4 regions of the Arthrobacter sp. 179 genome follow, and region 4 is predicted to be linked to each of the others. Evidence: riboswitches for the same ligand, from Rfam matches in the RefSeq annotation. Region 4 holds a riboswitch; each other region holds the start of a gene.
What was found. Region 4 has a riboswitch for S-adenosylmethionine ahead of ACT3UE_RS03495 (hypothetical protein). Riboswitches for the same ligand answer to the same signal wherever they lie in the genome.
Positions count from the first base shown of each region.

Region 1 (4,417 bases), on a different contig from region 4:
ATCTACGCGGTGGTTACCTTCACCGCTACCCCGGCCACTTCCGCGGAACTTGACCGCCAGCTCTCGCTCAACGAGACGATCCTGCGCACCAAGATCACCCGCCCGGAAGACCAGAAGGTCGTCGCAGAGTAGTCTGCGTCGACTTTTCGTAGAAACCGACTCAAGGAGGCACCATGGCAGGCGAAACCGTCATCACGGTCATCGGAAATCTCACCGCTGACCCGGAATTGCGTTTCACCCCGTCCGGTTCTGCAGTGGCGAACTTCACCATTGCCTCGACCCCGCGGACCTTCGACCGCCAGACCAGTGAGTGGAAGGACGGCGAAACGCTGTTCCTTCGCGCATCGGTGTGGCGCGATGCTGCCGAAAATGTCGCCGAGACGCTGACCAAGGGCATGCGCGTCGTCGCCCAGGGTCGGTTGAAGTCGCGTTCCTTCGAAACCAAGGAAGGCGAGAAGCGCACCGTCATGGAGCTGGATGCCGACGAGATCGGCCCCTCGCTTCGCTACGCTTCCGCCAAGGTCACCCGCACCCAGCGCAACAACTCGGGTGGTGGCGGCTTCGGCGGCGGTAATGCCGGAGGAAACTTCGGTGGCGGAAACCAGAGCGGCAACGCTGGATTCGGTGGGGGAAACCCCGGCGGAAACCAGGGCGGCACCTGGAACGCTCCGGCTCAGGACCCCTGGGCCTCCTCCTCCAATAACGGTGGATGGGGCAATGCCGGCGGGTCCGACGAACCACCCTTCTAAAGCAACACCTCTTATTCACCATCCCGCGGAAAAATTCTGCGGGCTCCACCAGATAAAGGAGCTCCACGATGGCTAAGGCTGAACTCCGTAAGCCCAAACCAAAGTCCAATCCCTTGAAGGCCGCTGACATCACCGTCATCGACTACAAGGACGTAGCATTGCTGCGCAAGTTCATTTCCGACCGCGGAAAGATCCGTGCCCGTCGCGTGACAGGCGTCTCCGTCCAGGAGCAGCGCAAGATCGCCCAGGCCATCAAGAACGCGCGTGAAGTTGCCCTGCTGCCTTACTCCGGCGCTGGCCGCGGCTAGGAAGGGATAACACCATGGCAAAGCTGATTCTGACCCACGAAGTAACCGGTCTTGGTACCGCTGGCGAGGTCGTCGAGGTGAAGGATGGTTACGCACGTAACTACCTGCTGCCCCGCGGTTTCGCGCTGCTCTGGAGCAAGGGTGGTGAGAAGCAGGTCGAGTCCATCAAGGCCGCCCGCACTGCTCGCGCCATCGCATCCCTCGAGGATGCCCAGGCATTGGCCCAGAACTTGTCCGCCCAGGCGGTCAAGATCACGGTCAAGGCCGGCCAGGGTGGTCGCCTCTTCGGCACCGTCAAGACCGCCGATATCGCCAACGCAGTCGAGGCCGCCGGCCTCGGCTCGATCGACAAGCGCACGGTGGAAATCCCCGAGCACATCAAGTCGACCGGCAACTACCAGGCAACCGTCCGTCTGCACGAGGACGTCTCCGCGACCATCGACCTGCAGGTCGTCGCCGCGAAGAAGTAGCCACCACCGCGAACCGGCTACCCTCCCCACGGGAGGTGGAGCCGACCACGGTGGACCCGAGGGGCCCTGCGCGTAAGCGCAGGGCCCCTCGGTCGTTAAGGCCCGACATCGTCGGCGGCCCATGTGCCTCCGGCTGTGGCCCCCGGGAGGCGATCTTGCGAAATATTGCGGAGATCTTTGACCCCGGGGACCCACCGGCCCTAGCGTGGACCATGAATCAAGAGCGCCACCTTCCAAGCCCTGGCTGGGTGGCCGGCAACCCTCTCACGGTAGTGGGGTGCTCCAGGTGATGATTCGGCCGTCCGGCTCCCCGGGCGGCAAGTACCGCACCCCGTGTGGATCCCGGGATCCACCGGTGTGCCATACGCCGGAAGCAGAGCAGATGACACTGTCCCATGATCTTCAACCCGACGCACTCCGCCAGGCCTTCGCGCGCCACCCTTCGGGAATCGCCGCCCTGTGCGCGATCATCGATGGCGAGGCCCAGGGCCTGGTCGCCTCCTCCTTCACCGTCGGGGTCTCCATGGACCCTCCGTTGGTGATGTTCGCGGTGCAGAACAGCTCCCGGACCTGGCCCATCGTGCGGGCCGCGGGCCGGATCGGCGTGTCGGTTCTCGGCGAGGCCCATGAGCGGGTCTGCCGGCAGATCGCCTCCAAATCGGGTGACCGGTTTGCCGGGTTGCGGCTGGACTCCACCGATGAAGGGGCCCTGTTCCTGAACGAGGCCTCCCTGTGGTTGGACTGCAGCGTGGAACGCGAATTCCCCGCCGGGGACCACCATGTGGTCCTCCTGCGGGTCCACGGCCATGCCGGACACGACGGGGCCCATGACCCGTTGGTCTTCCACGGTTCGGCCTTCCGCACGTTGCAGGCGGAGGCCCTGGTCTAGGACCGCTGGGGGGGGGTGGCTACATGCCCCGCAGGGTGTCCACGTATCGTTTGGCCTGGAGCAGCCCCAGGCCGGTGTCCTGCCTGATCTTACGTACCGCGCCGACGTAGTTTCCTTGATTGATCAGCTGCATGACGCGGTCGAAATTGGGGTTTCCCGGACCGGGCGCCATCCCCGGGGGATGTTCGAGGTCGAACCCGGTGCTCTGGCCGGTGCGTCCGGGGGAGTTGCGGGCGGCCTGGGCCGCCCGAGCCGTCGTCGCCGCCCGGAGCTTTTCCGCCTTCTCCGTGTCGATCTGCTGTTGGTGGGCCGCCGTGGCATTGAGGCGGGCGATGTATTGCTCGGCATCGCTGGGGTGGCCCGAGGGTCGTGTCTTGAAGATCCAGGTCAAGGCACCGAACACCGCGAAAAGGACGACGATCGCGACGATCGCCGTCAGCAGTTCGGAACCGCTGATTTCAGACATGTCCCCTCCTGGGGTTCGGGGCCGCCGCGCGGGCGACGGTCTTTCCTCCATTATTTCACGTGCCTTGGCTCCGGACCCGTTCAGGGCTGGTGAAGTTCGGTCATCACGTGGTGGTGTCCAGTATCCATGAGTTCACGCAGGATCCCGAGCCCGACGTCGGCCAACTTGTTGACGTAGAGGCACGAAGCGCCCAGTCGGTGCTTGCCGAGTCCAGCCGGGAGCCCGGCCGCGGCCGGGGGGTCCGTCAGCCCGTAGAGGGCCAGCGAGGAGGCGCGGGGAGAGCACCCGATCGCCGGGGTATCTCCTTCACGCCCGCTGGGGTAGCGGTAATGGTAGGAGCCGAACCCGACGATGCTGGTTCCCCACATCATCGCGGGCCGACCGCTGGCTTCCTGCATCATCGACAGAAGTGCGTGGGCGTCGTCCCGCCGCGCGGGGTGCTCGATGGCAGCGAGGAAATCACGTGGATCCACCTCTGTCGGTCGGGTCTTCGCTGCTGACATCGTGCCAGCGTGCCAGTGCGATTCGGCGACGGCAATGGATGTCCCGGCCCGGCCCGAGGACGCGAAAGTCAAAGCTACCCACAGCTGGCGGCGTGTCTGTGGAGAACCATGGCCAACTTGTGGATAAGTGGCGCCTGCACACATGTGTGCTGCTTGGCAACCTGCAAGTAGGGGGTGAATGTTGACGAAAAGTTTTCTTCCATCAGTTGTTATCCACAAGTAAAATGCCTAGTCAGAGCAGGGTTATTGAAGGAAAATAAAAGTAATCCACAAGCCCGTCCCCAGACTGTGCACACAACACGCCGCGTCACCCACAGGTTCTCCACATGGGCTGTGGATAACTCTCTTTGGTTCTGCCCGTCGGGGGCATAGGGTGACAGGGTCCCCGGCTCCAACCGGGCTGGATTCCCCGTTCGTCACCCGCGGCACCATTGTGTCGGTGGGTCGCATTCACTGGGATACTAGAGGGACGTGGCTGCGCCGCATCACCGGCGCCGCGCTGAGAGGGAAGGAACCGGACGTGACGCTCACGCACACCGAATCAGGGTCGTCGAATTCATCGGACATGGGGCGGACCCCGCCCCAGGACCTCGTGGCGGAGCAAAGCGTGCTCGGTGGCATGATGCTCTCGAAGGATGCCATCGCGGACTGTGTCGAGGTCCTGCGGGGCGTCGATTTCTATCGGCCCGCGCATGAGGCGATCTACGAGGCCGTCGTGGACCTCTATGGCCGGGGCGAACCCGCCGACGCGGTGACGGTGTCCGACCACTTGACCAAACGCGGGGAGATCTCCCGTGTCGGAGGACCCGCCTACCTGCACACACTGATCCAGTCGGTGCCGACCGCGGCCAACGCCGGGTTCTACGCGGAGATCGTCCGTGAACGGGCGGTATTACGCCGGCTGGTTGAAGCGGGCACCAAGATCGTGCAGATGGGCTACAGCCAGGACGGCGAGGTCGACGCGATCGTCAACGATGCGCAGGCCCAGATCTACGCGGTGGCCGAACGACGCACCTCGGAGGACTACGTCCC
Region 1 is NZ_JBQSYU010000001.1:190,510-194,926, reverse strand. It holds gene rpsF (30S ribosomal protein S6) at 1-132, shown strand, start outside; gene ACT3UE_RS01000 (single-stranded DNA-binding protein) at 174-749, shown strand; gene rpsR (30S ribosomal protein S18) at 818-1,057, shown strand; gene rplI (50S ribosomal protein L9) at 1,072-1,527, shown strand; SAM riboswitch class IV at 1,743-1,857, shown strand; gene ACT3UE_RS00985 (flavin reductase family protein) at 1,910-2,416, shown strand; gene ACT3UE_RS00980 (hypothetical protein) at 2,436-2,882, opposite strand; gene ACT3UE_RS00975 (DUF1801 domain-containing protein) at 2,963-3,385, opposite strand; gene dnaB (replicative DNA helicase) at 3,951-4,417, shown strand, end outside.
Region 1: it holds a riboswitch for S-adenosylmethionine, as region 4 does, so the genes downstream of both, ACT3UE_RS00985 (flavin reductase family protein) here and ACT3UE_RS03495 (hypothetical protein) in region 4, are expected to answer to the same signal.

Region 2 (4,417 bases), on a different contig from region 4:
CGCCGTAGGGGTTGGGGTAACCAGCGCTCAAGGGGTTCTCCGGGGGAGTCGAGGCCAGGCGGTGTGCGCTGGCGTGCGGGGCCGATGCCCCGGCGGCGGACCGCCGGGACATCGCCGGGGCTTGGCTAGCCCTGGGTCGGGTCGGTGGGCTGCTGGTAGCCCTGTGGGGGGTTCTGGCCCGCGAAACCGCCGCCGGCAGCCGGTGCTCCCGGGTACCCGGCAGAGGTGCCAAAGGCGTTCCCGTAGGCTGCCGCGCCGCCATCGGCGTCGAAACGAGCACCTTCGGGGACGGAGGGCATGATCATGAGGACGAGGACCACGAGCCCACCGAGAATCGGCACCAGGATCAGCAGGTACAGGAATCCGCTGAAGTTGCCGTCGTGCAGGCGGCGGACGCTCAGGGCGATGGACGGGATGATGATGGCCAACCCATAGAGCCCGATCACCAAGGAGGGGATGGCCCCGCCGGCACCCATTTCACCGGTGACGGGGTCGGAGCCGGCCAGTCCGAATCCGATCGCCAAGCCGTAGAACACGGTGTAGACGATGGCGTTGAAAAGCGCGAAGAACCAGAACTCGCTGCGGCTGGCCCGACCCGAGAAGGTCGCATACTTCTTGAAGAAGCGCTTGATGGCCTGGCCGAAGCTGGCCCCGTAGAGCGGCTGGTCCAAGGGAGCCTCACCATGGGTGGGCATGGTGACCCCTCCGGGGTTGCCATAGGGGTTGGGGGTGCTGCTGCTCAAAATTTCCTCCATCGAAAGTATTTCGGGTGATCGGGAGTAGTCTTCCAGATGGAGCCTTGACATGCGATGGGGAGGACTCCCCATGTCGCGTCGTGTCTGCCCTTGGTGTGGGGTAGGCCCCCGGAGCCACCCCGACTAGCTCGAGGCCGCCGGGGCAACCGGCTACCTCTAGCTCGGTGGCATCGGAGGATTGCCCGCCTACACCTTGTGGTTCAGGGGGACCTCTGGAGGCTGCCGGCCACCGCCACTGCCCTGCTGACGGCTCCCGCCGCCGGCAGTGGCAGGCCTGGGCGCACTGGTCCTCGGGGAAGACCCCGATCCACGACAGCTCAGCGGTTTCAACTTGGCCATCACGGTGCCGGGAGCCGGACAGTTGTCACTGGACCGTCGAACTAGACAGAAGCTCACTTCATGAACATCAAGAGATCGCTGCTTCATGGATCGTGACTGGACACCAGGAGCCGCAGCCCCAGGGACAACACCGTGCAATTCGGCAGGTACAGCCGGTTCGGAGGTCCTGTTGGGAGTCGGCTGCTGGCCGCCTTCTAGGAGTTGACCCGCAGGGTCGTGGTCACCGGGGTCGGGTTCGTGAAGACGTCCAATACCGGGCAGTGGGCGTCGACGGCCGCCTGGAGTTCGGCATAGCGTTCCTCGGTGGCCGGACCCGAGACGTCCACGGTCAGCCGCACATCACCGAATCCCGGGCGGACCTTGTCCTCGATGCCGAACAGGCCGCGCACATCCAGGTCGGCGTCCGCCGAGATGTCCAGCGAGTCGATCGTGATGCCCAGCTGGTGAGCATAGAGGCGGTAGACCACCACCTGGCAGGAGATCAACGCCCCGAGGGCGTATTCGACGGGGCTGGCGGCGACGTCGTCCCCGGCCAATGCCGCCGGTTCGTCGACGGTGAATTCGTGGCGTCCGGCGCGGATGGTCGAACCGACCGAGCCCACCGGGTCGGCCGTCGCGCGGAACTGCAGCGATGCGCTGGCAGTGTTCTGACCGATCCGTTCCGCCCAGGCGGATCCCGCGGAATCGAGGCGTTCGGCGCGGTTGGAAATGCTGGTTTCTGCAAGGGTCTGGGTCATGGCGTTCCTTCGCTGTCATGGCGAGCGTGGCGCTGCGCCATACTTACGCCTCCCGGTCGGGACGGCGTCGAATCGTCACCTGGGGCACCCCACTATGGCGAAGGGGGTTGCCGTCCAACCGGCCAGGGCCTCAGGTTGGATCTCTTGATTCTTGGGTTCGATTCTGCTGGCGGGAACGCCGATCGGGCAAACGCGTCGCGTCATCCGGAGACATACGCCGGGTCATCCGCGGGTGGAGAGCCCGCCATCCCCGCAGCAGGATTCCCCTCGCCAGGGGGTATCCCAGCGGTTATCGTGGGGCCATGAGCGGATACCGGCGCCCGGAGTTCACCCCGGAGATCCATCGCGATGGACAGGGCGCCCCGATCGCCTACGGCCATCGGTGGGAAGGGATGTCTCCGCCTTCGCGCGCCTACTCCACGGTGGGCCATCGACACCGGTTCGCTCCCTTGCATGAGGTCGCTGATGCCCAGCTCGACTGGCTGTTGGACGCCTTTGACGTCGTCGCCGAACGGGACCCGGAGGTTGCTTCCGATCTGCTGTTCCCCTCGGAGGACGTCGTCCACGCGGTCCGGGTCGTCCCGTCCAACCTGCTCGCGGCCCCGCTGACCTTCGTCTTCACCGGGTTCCCGGGGATCTTCCTGCACGCTGGCGCCCTCTACGACGCCCACTATCCGGTATGCGGTTGCGATGCCTGCGATGACGATGTCCAGGAGCTGTTGGAAAACCTTGAATCCGTGGTGCGAGCCGTCGTCTCAGGCGGCTATTTTGAACGAATTAATCCCAACGACGACCAATCTGTCGATTATCGGCTGGCCGAGCCGGGCCGGTGGGAAGAAGCCGGGTGCATCCATGCCGAGGATGTGCCCGAGGGAAGGATGGAGGTGGCAGAAGCCATGCTCCCTTCCGATGGGCACTGGCGGCCGTGGCCGGAAGCGGTGCGAGACGCGGCTGGTGCGGCAGGGGGCTGACAAACCGTGTGCCCGTGGCGGTTCCGTCGTGATCTTCCATCAGGGCCGGCGGGCGTCAACACTGCGCGGGATGATGGCCACGTGCTTCCTGGCCGACATCGAAACACAAGAACCGCAGGCACTCATGGCGCGAATCACCGGCAACCATAAGCGCGGAAATGAACGCGTTGCACGGAAGCATCCGCGCAATCAGGGCCGCTAATTAGTCCACGGGCCCGGCGCTGAGATGGCGGTTCCGCTCCTCGATGAGCTTCTGCAGATAACGGGCCAGGAAGAGCTTCTCTGCCAAACGACCGAGAGGGCCGAACGGTGCGGCGAAATCGACGCGGTCAACCATGGTTGTTCCCCCCGACTCCTGGCTGAACTCATGGATATGACGAAACCAGCGGAACGGGCCCTTGACCTGTTCGTCGATGAAGGAGTGCGGTGCTTCCATCTGCATGATGCGGCTGGTCATCTTCAGGGGGACGCCAAAGTGCCAAGCCCGCCATGTCACGTTCTCACCGAGTGAGATGAGGCCGGAAGTGACACCGGCGATGGCCTCCTCCCGGGACTTCGCCAGCGATTGTTGATGGGTGTCGATGTTCCGGGCCAGATCGAATAAGTGTTCCTGAGGGATGGTGGTCCACGTCGTGCACTGGAAGGAAACGCTCATGGGCAGAGTCTCTCAGGTGTTGCCCGCCTCTCGAAAGGTCGGCGAATACGCGGTACGGTGCGCGTATGCGCTTCTCCACCCAGCAACGCCTCCTGATTGCCGCCTACTGCGCCATGATCCTCGTGGGTCTACTGCTGTTGGTCTTCGGGCTCTTCGGGGAATCCTGGTGGCTGCCCGTGATCGGCGCGCTCATCGTCGCAGGCTCCGGATTCACGCTCTCCGTATGGGTGCGGGAGTTTCGGCGTCAAGACACCCTGAAGAACCGGGCCTGAGGGTTGTTCCACGGGAGACGGTGAATCCGTAGTCTGTAGGCGTGAACAGAACAGCGACTCCCTTCCTCGTCATCGGTGGCCTCGGCATGCTGCTCGGTGGTCTCTTCTCCGCCATCAGTGCCGCCTCCCCGTCCTATTTGGCCGCCTGGGCGGTCGCCTATCTGGTGCTGGTGGTCGGTGTCGCGCAAGTGGTGCTGGGCCTGGGCCAGGCCCGGTTGGCCGTAAAAACCCCGTCGGAGGGCTTCGTTTCGGCCGAAGTCTTGACGTACAACCTCGCCAATATCGCCGTACTGGGTGGCTCGATGTTCTCCCTGACGTTGCTGACGTGGATTGGTGCGGGGCTGATCGTCGTCGCCATGGGCCTGTTCATCTGGGCGGCCCGCGGTGCTGCCTCGGAACAGCGGTGGTGGCTTTATGGATACCGGGCGATGATCGTGATCATCCTGGTATCGGCCCCCATCGGCATCATCCTGGCGAATTCGCGCATGGGCTGAAGGCGGCCGGCAACGGCCGCGCCGGCGAATGGCCGGCGCGGACACTGCGACTACTGCGCGACGGCCCGGCCCAGCGGGGCCGGGTCGACGACGTCGTGGGCCTCGAAGTAATCCAGGGCAGCGACCAGGTCGCTTTGGCCCGAGTCGGTCGCGTTTGCCCCCTCGGCCAACGTGGTGAAGTTGTCACCACCGGC
Region 2 is NZ_JBQSYU010000001.1:56,098-60,514, reverse strand. It holds gene ACT3UE_RS00315 (DUF805 domain-containing protein) at 126-743, opposite strand; gene ACT3UE_RS00310 (OsmC family protein) at 1,289-1,831, opposite strand; SAM riboswitch class IV at 1,866-1,981, opposite strand; gene ACT3UE_RS00305 (DUF6226 family protein) at 2,134-2,802, shown strand; gene ACT3UE_RS00300 (SRPBCC family protein) at 3,005-3,457, opposite strand; gene ACT3UE_RS00295 (hypothetical protein) at 3,523-3,729, shown strand; gene ACT3UE_RS00290 (hypothetical protein) at 3,771-4,223, shown strand; gene ACT3UE_RS00285 (bifunctional metallophosphatase/5'-nucleotidase) at 4,274-4,417, opposite strand, start outside.
Region 2: it holds a riboswitch for S-adenosylmethionine, as region 4 does, so the genes downstream of both, ACT3UE_RS00310 (OsmC family protein) here and ACT3UE_RS03495 (hypothetical protein) in region 4, are expected to answer to the same signal.

Region 3 (4,417 bases), on a different contig from region 4:
GGCAGGTATCCGGTCACCACGTTCCAGCCGAGGCGGCCGTTGGTCAGGTGGTCCAGGGTCGCCAGTCGGCGGGCGAACGGGTAGGGGTGTTCGTAGGCGGTTCCGGCGGTGACCCCGAAGCCCAGGTTCTCGGTGACGGAAGCCATCGCGGAGACCAGCAGGAACGGGTCGTTGACCGGGACCTGGGCGCCGGCGGAGAGCGGGGTGGAGTTGGTGGATCCGTAGACGTCGTAGGTGCCCAAGACGTCCGCGATGAAGATCCCGTCGAACAGCCCCTTCTCCAGCGTCTTGGCCAGCTCGGTCCAGTAGCCCAGTTCCTTATAGCGCCACGCCTGGTCCTGCGGATGACGCCACAGCCCCGGCGATTGGTGGACCACGCAGTTCATGTCGAAGGCGTTCAGGCGGATCCGGCGGCGTGCTGGTGTGGTGCTCATTTTTCTCCTTCAGGGGTCTTGAGGTCGCCGACGGCGCCGAGTTTGCGCGGCGTCGCGGCGTTGACCTCGTAGTCGCCGACGATGCGGGACTTGTACATGGCGGGGTTGTGGGTGGCTATGGTGCGCGCGTTGCGCCAGTGGCGGTCCAGGTTGCAGGCGGTGGAGGTCGCCGAGGCGCCGAGGCCGTCGAAGAGCTTGCTGGTCGCCTCGAGCACGAGTGGTTGGATGCTCGTCTGGGCCCGGTTGGCGGCCAGCTCGCTGACCGCGTACTGCTCCGCGGGGCTCAGCCCCGGTTGGCCGATCACCGATTCGAGTTCGGCGATGGCGGCCAACAGGATCGCGTCCACGGCACAGGCGGTCGCCGAGATCTCTCCGATGACCTGCAGGACCTGGGGTTCATGCCGGGAGGGGACGCCGGTTCCGGTGGTGAAGGCTCGTTCACGCAGTTGGGTGTGGGCGCGGGCGTCGGCGAGGACCGCCCGGGCGATACCGGCCTGGACGGCGAGCAGCACCAACTGGAAGATGGCCGATTCCGGGTGGACGTCCAGCACCTCGGGGTCCAGGAGCGTATCCACGGGAACCCGGGTGAATCCGGTGGTCCCGGTGCCGGTGAGTTGTTGGCCGAACCCGTCCCAATCGTCGTGGATGACCACCCCCGAATGCTGGGTGGACACCACCGCGACGTGGCGCCCTTCAACCGCCGGCGCCATGGCGGTGACCGCCACCCAGTCGGCGAAGAGCGTCCCGGTGCAGTAGTACTTCTGCCCCGTGAGCAGCCAGCCGGCCTCGGACTGTTCGACGGCGGTGTTCAGGTGGCCCAGGTCGTTGCCGCCGCGCTCGGTGTAGGCGTTGCCGACGATCTGCCCGGCGACGAAGCGGGCGAACCAGCGCGCCTTGACCGCCTCGTCGTGGAGCAGCAGCACCGATTCGACGAAGCCGATATGGGCCCGCAGCAATTGGGCGATCTGCGAGTCGGCCTCCCCCAGCTCGATGAGCAAGCGGAAGGAATCAACCAGCGAGGCGCCGAAGCCGCCGACCTCCCGGGGGACCCGCAGGGCACCGAAGCGGGCCTGGTTGAGCCAGCCGACCTGTTCGAAGGGCAGGATCCGCCGGGCATCTCGGTCGGCGGCGCCATCGGCGATGCTGGCGAACACGGGTCTGAAGACCGCCGCGAGTTCGTCGTAGTGTCCGTCGGCGGGCACGCCGGGGGTCAGTTTGATCAGGTGTCGCGGGGTCACTTCGTCGATCGGCAGGGCAGCCACAGAACATCACTCCATCGGTTCCGGCGTGAGCACCTTCCTCCCGACGGATCGGGAAGGGGTTGCTGCGGCGTCACGGAGCCAGATCTCTCGGCCGCTCTGGATGGTTGTTGTCTCCATTGGGCCACATCATGGGCCCTCAGCGCCACCGTTGGAGTCAACGGAAACCACTTTTCCGGGGTGTTTCAGCCCAGGTTCCGAGCCCCAGGCAATCCAAGCAACATCGAATATTTCCGTTATTTGCACGGGTTCTGGACACGAAAGTTCAATCCGGGCACCTCGCAGGAAACATCAATGAAATATTTCGCAACGCGTCGTGTGAAGTTGCTTCTTCTGGTGCCGGTGGCCTTTAGTGGAAAGGTACCCATCCCGAGCGGCCGAGAGATCTGGCTCCGTGACGCCGCAGCAACCACGCCGAACAAGGCCCCGCCACCCCGCGGAACCCGTCACCGGCGAAGGTGCTTCCGCCAGGAACGATGGAGCTGAGTTCATGAGCATTGCCCCGACCCGTACGACCGACGCACAGCAGACCCGCCTCGGGGGCTCCGTCTCCCCGAAAGCCCACGACAAACGCATTCGTTCCCAAGGGACGTGGCAGGGATCCATGCGGACGAAGATCCGGATCCGGGCCTTCGGCTTCGAAGTGGACGAGCCCGAACCCGTTGGCGGGACCGATACCGCCCCCACTCCCATGGAATACATGGTCGGCGCAGTCAACGCATGCCTGGGCGTGGTGGTCGAACAGATCGCCGAGGAACTGCAGATCGGTCTCGAAGCCATCGAGACCTATTGCCTGGCTACCCAGGACACGCGCGGATTCGCCGGTACCGCCGATGTCCAGCCCTTTTTTCATTCCTGCCGGATCGCCGTCCACGTCCAGACCGGAGAACAAGATGCCAGCCGGTTGGACCAGCTGACGACGTCCGTGGAATCACGTTGTCCGGCGCTGACCCTGATCCGCGCCGCCGGCGTTGTCGTGGATCTCCGCTGGCATTTCGCGGAGTTGATCGATGTCGACGCTCCTGAAAGGGAATGCAACAACGCGGATGCCCTCTCTCGCGGTCTCGACTCGCGGTCCCGAAAGGTGGAGCAGTGACATCGGCGGGCGCATGGACCATCGGCTTAGCCGTGGGCTATACGGCTCTTTTGCTCTTTGGCGGCCGCTGGTCCCGCGTGCGCGCAGGGCGTCCCGGCGGACAGGGCTTCTTCGATGGCGGCCGTTCCTTCAGCCCTTGGACCGTCGCCTTCTGCATCACGGGGCTCTTCTCGGGCTCTTCATATATTTCCATCATGGAACTCAGCTATCGGACCGGGATTTCCGCTGCCTGGTACGGAGTGGCCGAAACGGTGCAAATTCTGCTGATCGCCTTGTTGCTGGTGAAACCGCTGCGGGAGAAGCTCGTCGTGACGGTCACCGGCATCATCGGTGATCGGTTCGGTCGGGCGGCTAAAGCCATCGCGGGCGTCATTACGGCGGTCACTTTCCCCATGTGGTCGGTGGCCACAACGATCGCCTTCGCCTCGGCTTTGACGGCGTTCACCGATTTGCCGCTGCAATGGACGGTCACTGCGACCGCGCTGCTTCTGTTGGTTTTTCTCTGGTCGGGCGGCATGAGGTCCGTGGCATTCAATCAGACGTTGAACTGCCTGGTCTTCGTCGTCATGCTCGTCATCGCGGGCTTCGTAGTGTTGTCGAATCCCGGCCCCGGCGGTTGGCAGGAATTGGCAGCCACCCGTCCGGCGATGGTCGACCCCGGAAATGCCGGGCTGTCCCTCATCGTCGCCTGGTTTGGGACATTCATCGTCAATGTGCCGCTGGCGCAGGCTGCCTTCCAAATGACCATGTCCTGCCGCTCTCCGCGTGACGGCCAGAAGGGCCTGTATGCGGCAGCCCTCTTCGGGATCCCCTTCATCGTCCTCGGTGCCCTGGTGGGGACCTCCGCAGCCATTGCGGTTCCCGACCAGGAACTTGGCCTCGTGGCTGTCCCCTATTACATCAGCGAGACCCTGCCGGCGCCGCTGGTCGGCCTCTTCTTCCTTGGCGTCTGGGCCTGCGCCATGGGCTGGGCGGGGCCATGCCAGTTTTCCGGAGCCACGTCCCTGGGCCGTGATGTCGGCAGCGCATTACGCCCCAAGGCCACCGAACAAGATCTGGTTCGCTACACCCGGTACTCCTTGGTTGCCCTGACGGCCTTGATGATCCTTTACGGGATCCTTCGCACCGAGCAGGCTGCCTGGTGGAACGTCCTTGCCTGGACCTTGCGCAACGGGGCCACGTTGGCGCCGGTTCTCGCGGTCTTCCTTTGGCCGTTGGCCAGCCGTCGGGCAGTACATGCAGCCATGCTTTCCGGGTTCCTTGCCGGCATTGCCTGGAACCAGCTCTCGGGCTGGTCCGCCACAACGTTCTTCGCAGGAATCCATCCCGTGTGGGTTGGAATGGGCATCAACCTTGCAGTCATGGTCGTGGTCACGCTGGTGACCGTGCCCTGGGAATCCACCCCGGATCGAAAACGACGAACGGCCGGCATCCGCTACACCGCGGGTGGAACGTTGGTCGCTGCAGCACTGCTGACGTTCGGAGAATGGCTGGGACATTTCGGGCTTCTGGGGCTGGGACTCTTCACCGCCGTGACCCTCTACTCACTGGCGATCTTCAATCTCACCGTAGGAACCACCCGCCGGCAGCACCTGCCCACCACGGAAGAAACCATCCCGGTTTCCGCC
Region 3 is NZ_JBQSYU010000010.1:100,809-105,225, forward strand. It holds gene ACT3UE_RS08385 (LLM class flavin-dependent oxidoreductase) at 1-434, opposite strand, end outside; gene ACT3UE_RS08390 (acyl-CoA dehydrogenase family protein) at 431-1,696, opposite strand; SAM riboswitch class I at 1,705-1,803, opposite strand; gene ACT3UE_RS08395 (OsmC family protein) at 2,184-2,789, shown strand; gene ACT3UE_RS08400 (sodium:solute symporter family protein) at 2,726-4,417, shown strand, end outside.
Region 3: it holds a riboswitch for S-adenosylmethionine, as region 4 does, so the genes downstream of both, ACT3UE_RS08390 (acyl-CoA dehydrogenase family protein) here and ACT3UE_RS03495 (hypothetical protein) in region 4, are expected to answer to the same signal.

Region 4 (4,417 bases):
GAGGCGGCGAAGACCCGGAAGAACGCCCCGCAGGTGCCCGTGGAGCCGTTGCCGCCGATCGGGGCGACCCCCCGGCCGTTGACGACGACCCCACGCCGGCCCGCACGCGAGATGATCGCCGCAGCCAAGGCCGGACGGCGGGATGCTCCGGCCCCCGGGCAGGGCACCGAACCGGCCGGCGAGCCGGACACGCAGGAGCCGACCCCGCCCCCGGCGGGGGACCGCCGCCCCGTGGCCGCAGCCCGCCGGATGCGCCGCGCCAGCTGAACGGAAGGGGCCGGGTTCTGCGGGTCCTAGCCGATGTTCCCGCCGAAGAGCAGGCCGAGAACGTAGGTGACCCCGGCGGCACCGAGGCCGATGGCCAGCTGCCGGAACCCGCGTTTGGCCGGGGAGGCGCCGGAGAGCAGTCCGACGATGCCCCCGGTCAGCATCAACGCGACCCCGACCAGGAGCAGGGCCACCAGCAGGGCTGGCAGCCCGCCCATACCGAAGAGGTAGGGCAGGATCGGGACCAAGGCCCCCGAGGAGAAGAAGCAGAAGCTGGAGGCGGCGGCGCCGAAGGCGGAGCCCAGGGCCTCGTGTTCGTCGCCGCCGGTTTCGGTTTCGGGCACCTCGGGTTGCAGGGACAATGAGGGGTCGCAGTCGCAGCTGAAGGTCCCCAGCCGTTCGGCGGCCCGGTGCTCGGCGGCCTCCCGGCTCATGCCGCGGGCCCGGTAGACCAGGACCAGTTCGTTGGCCTGCAGGTCCAGGTCCGGGGCGGCGATGAGCGTGATCTGGGTCGGTTGGGAGGCGGTGAGCAGTTCGCGCTGCGAGCGGACGGAGACGTATTCCCCGGCGGCCATGGACAGGGCGCCGGCGAGCAGGCCGGCGACCCCGGCAAAGAGGACCAGCGCGCTGGACACCCCGGCGGCGCCGATGCCCATCACTAGGGCCAGGTTGGAGACCAGCCCGTCGTTGGCCCCGAAGACGGCGGCCCGGAAGTTGCCGGAGAGCCGGTTGCGGCCGCGGATCGCCAGCCCGCGTACGACTTCCTCATGCACCAGCTCATCGGCGGCCATCTGAGCGGTGGCGTCGGCGTCGCTGTCGTAGGGGGAGGCGCCCTCGGCCCGTTGGGCCAAGGCCAGGACGAAGACCGAGCCGAAGTTGCGGGCCATGAACCGCAGCATGACGCGGCTGAGCGAGGGGCGTGCGGTCTTCCGGGCATGCTCGCCCAGAAGATTGGACCAATGCTCCTGGTGGCGGGCTTCCGCCCGGGCCAGACCCAACAGGATCTGGCGTTCCTCGCCCTCACGGCGTTTGGCCAGGGTGAGGTAGATGGAACCTTCGACGCGTTCGTCGGCCAGGTATTTGCGCCAGCGCCGGATCTCGGCGGGCGTGGGCTCCCTACGCGAGGCCTCCGCGGCTGGCGGATCGGCGTCGGGGGAGGGGGCATCCGGTGTCATTGGGCGTCCTTCAATCGGTTCGTATGTCCCCGCGGTGGTGCGGGACTGCCGGTCAAAGGTCGGTGGGTGGCCACGAGCCTCGGACCGCCAGTGGCGGGCCGAAGGTCTCGTTCGCCCGGCGTGGTGCCGGGTGGAATGCCGGACCGCCGGGAGGGCGGTCGGTATGTCGACAGGTCCTCGTCCACCCGTGCCGGATCAACGATCCAGCGCGGGTGGGGTGTGGAACTACTCCCCTTCAGCCGACCAGCATACCCGAGGGAGCCTCGGCGCGGTCGCGGACGGGCAGGCGTTCAAGGAAGAACACCTGTGCTTCCCCGTCGGGGCGGTGTGCCCGGGGAATACGCACGGTCAGTGCGCAGGAGTCGGATTCCCAGACCGGTCGGCCGGCCGTGTTGGCCAGCGCATGGTCGAGATCCTTGGGGTGGGGCGCGATGAAGCGCTCCCAGTGACCGTCCACGTTGAGGCAGACGGTGCCTAGCATCGAATCGAAAATTGGAAGGACGGAGACGCTTTGCGCCACGGATTTCCTCTCGTGCGTTCTTACCCAACACGTTGTCGTGCGGGCCGCTTCTTCATCCGAACCACCCACGAACCTGGGGTTGGTGCGCGGGTAGTCGGAGCTGTTGCCCGCGTCTCATGAAGCTTTTTGCCAGCCTAACGTGATTGCCGGGGCAACCCAAGCTGTGTTCCACGTCATTCCCGCTGCATCCCAGCGTTGGTGCGGCTAGATTCGTGTTCGACATCTGCTCCCCCGGGAGCACTGTCACCCGGGGGGAACGAGGACGACGCCGGGGCGGGTTCAGGCTTGCTGATCGGCGGAAACGCCCTCCATGTCGACCCGTCCGGCGACCCGATCCGACCAGTGCCGGGCCACTTCCGGGCGGGTCGGCGGGGAGAGCAGGCTGAACAGGACATAGACCACCAACGAGGCGCCCAGACCGTAGTAGATGGGCTCATTGGCGTAGACCCCGGAGAACTTCTCGGTGGACAGTGCCTCCAGGGTGATCATGGTCGTCAGGGTGACCAGGGTCCCTGCCGCCATGGACAGGGCGGCGCCGATGCCGTTCCCGCGCTTCCAGAGCAGCCCGCCCAGGATCGCGACCAGCAGCCCGCCGACCAGGATGTCGTAGGCGATGGTCAGGGCGGCGACGACGTCGTTGACGAGGATCGCCAGGATGATCGCCACGGCCCCGAGGCCCAGGACCCAGTACCGGTTGGCGGCGACGTCGTGCTCGGGGTTGCGCCCGGTGTTGACCTCGATCTCCTTGCCGAACCAGCTGGCGACGAAGGGGGTGACGTCGTTGCGGGCCACGGTGGCCGCGGCGATGAGTGCGCCGGAGGCGGTGGACATCATGGCCGCCACGGCGGCGGCCAGGACGATCCCGCCGACGGCCACCGGAAGCAGGGTCATGGCGACCTCCGCGTAGACGACGTCCTTGCCCAGGGCCTCGATGTCGATGCCGGGCAGGGCGACCCGGGCGGACATGCCGATGATCGCCCCGGCGATGCCGTAGATCACGCAGTAGATGCCGGCGGTGGCTCCGCCCCAGCGGGCCACCTTGGGGGTGCGGGCGGTGAACACCCGCTGCCAGATGTCCTGGCCGATCAACAGGCCCAGGGTGTAGACCACGAAGTAGGTGATGATCGTCTCGGCGCCCAGGCCGCCCCAACTGAAGAATTCATCGCGGGCCCGTTCGGGGATGCCGGCGGAGATTCCCTCGAAGCCGCCGGCCGCCGAGAGGGCGAAGGGCAGCATCAGGGCGAAGACACCGACGGTCTTGATGACGAACTGGACCTGGTCGGCCAGGGTGATGGACCACATGCCGCCGATGGTGGAGTACACGAGCACGATCGCCCCGCCGACGGCGATGGCGAGCCAGCGGTCCCAGTCGAAGAGCACGACGAAGATCGTGGCGTAGGCCCCGGTGGAGGTGGCACAGAGCATCAGCGTGTAGGCCAGCATGACCACCGCCGAGGCGTTGGTGGCGTGTTTGGAGCCGTAGCGCAGGGTGAGCATCTGGGAGACGGTGAAGATCTTCAGTCGTTGCAGCCGCGGGGCGAAGAACATGCTCAGCAGCAGCACCCCGATGCCGATGGCGATGACCAGCCAGGCGCCGGAGAGGCCGAATTCGTAGCCCAGGCCGACGCCGCCGACGGTGGAGGCGCCCCCGAGTACGACGGCGGCCATGGTTCCGGTGTAGAAGAAGGGGCCGAGTCGGCGCCCCGCGACCAGGTAGTCGCTGCTGTTCTTGGTGCGGGACTTGCCCCACCAGCCGAACGCGAGCATCGCGATCAGGTACGCGATGACGATCGCGATATTGATGATGTCCATGGGGAACCTCTGGTCGGAAAAGGGAGGATGATCAAAAAATGATGTTTACAGGTAAACATCTGTTGCCTACTAAGCTAAAGTGATCTGGCTAACAGGTCAATTGGCCTATGCTGTGTGACGTAATGCAGCACCTACATCCATTGTGAAGACCCGGAGTACACCGCCCATGAAGGCCTTGCCCGTCGAGCCCAGCAACGCCCCGATTGCCATCGGTTCGAAGATCCGGGCGGCGCGTCATGCCCAGCGTATGACGATTGAACAGGTGGCTGAATCGACCGGGCTGACCAAGGGCTTCCTCTCCCGGGTCGAACGCGACCTGACCTCGCCCTCGGTGGCCTCGCTGGTCACGTTGTGCCAGGTCCTCTCGGTGTCGGTGGGGGAGCTGTTTGCCCAGCCCGAGACCCATGTGGTCCGTTTCGATGATGCCCCGCGGATCTCGTTGGGCGGGCACGGCATCATCGAACGCCTGGTGACCAGTCGGTCGGAGAAGCGGCTGCAGGTCATCCGCGCCGTCATCGAACCCCATGGGCAGGGCGAGGACGAACTGTATTCGGTGGATTGCGAGGTCGAGGTCCTGCATGTGGTCTCCGGGCGCTTCATCATCATCTTCGCCAATGAACGCTTCGAGCTCGAGGGCGGCGAT
Region 4 is NZ_JBQSYU010000003.1:185,977-190,393, reverse strand. It holds gene ACT3UE_RS03505 (hypothetical protein) at 1-267, shown strand, start outside; gene ACT3UE_RS03500 (VIT1/CCC1 transporter family protein) at 294-1,442, opposite strand; gene ACT3UE_RS03495 (hypothetical protein) at 1,678-1,923, opposite strand; SAM riboswitch class IV at 1,974-2,084, opposite strand; gene ACT3UE_RS03490 (sodium:solute symporter) at 2,242-3,774, opposite strand; gene ACT3UE_RS03485 (helix-turn-helix domain-containing protein) at 3,941-4,417, shown strand, end outside.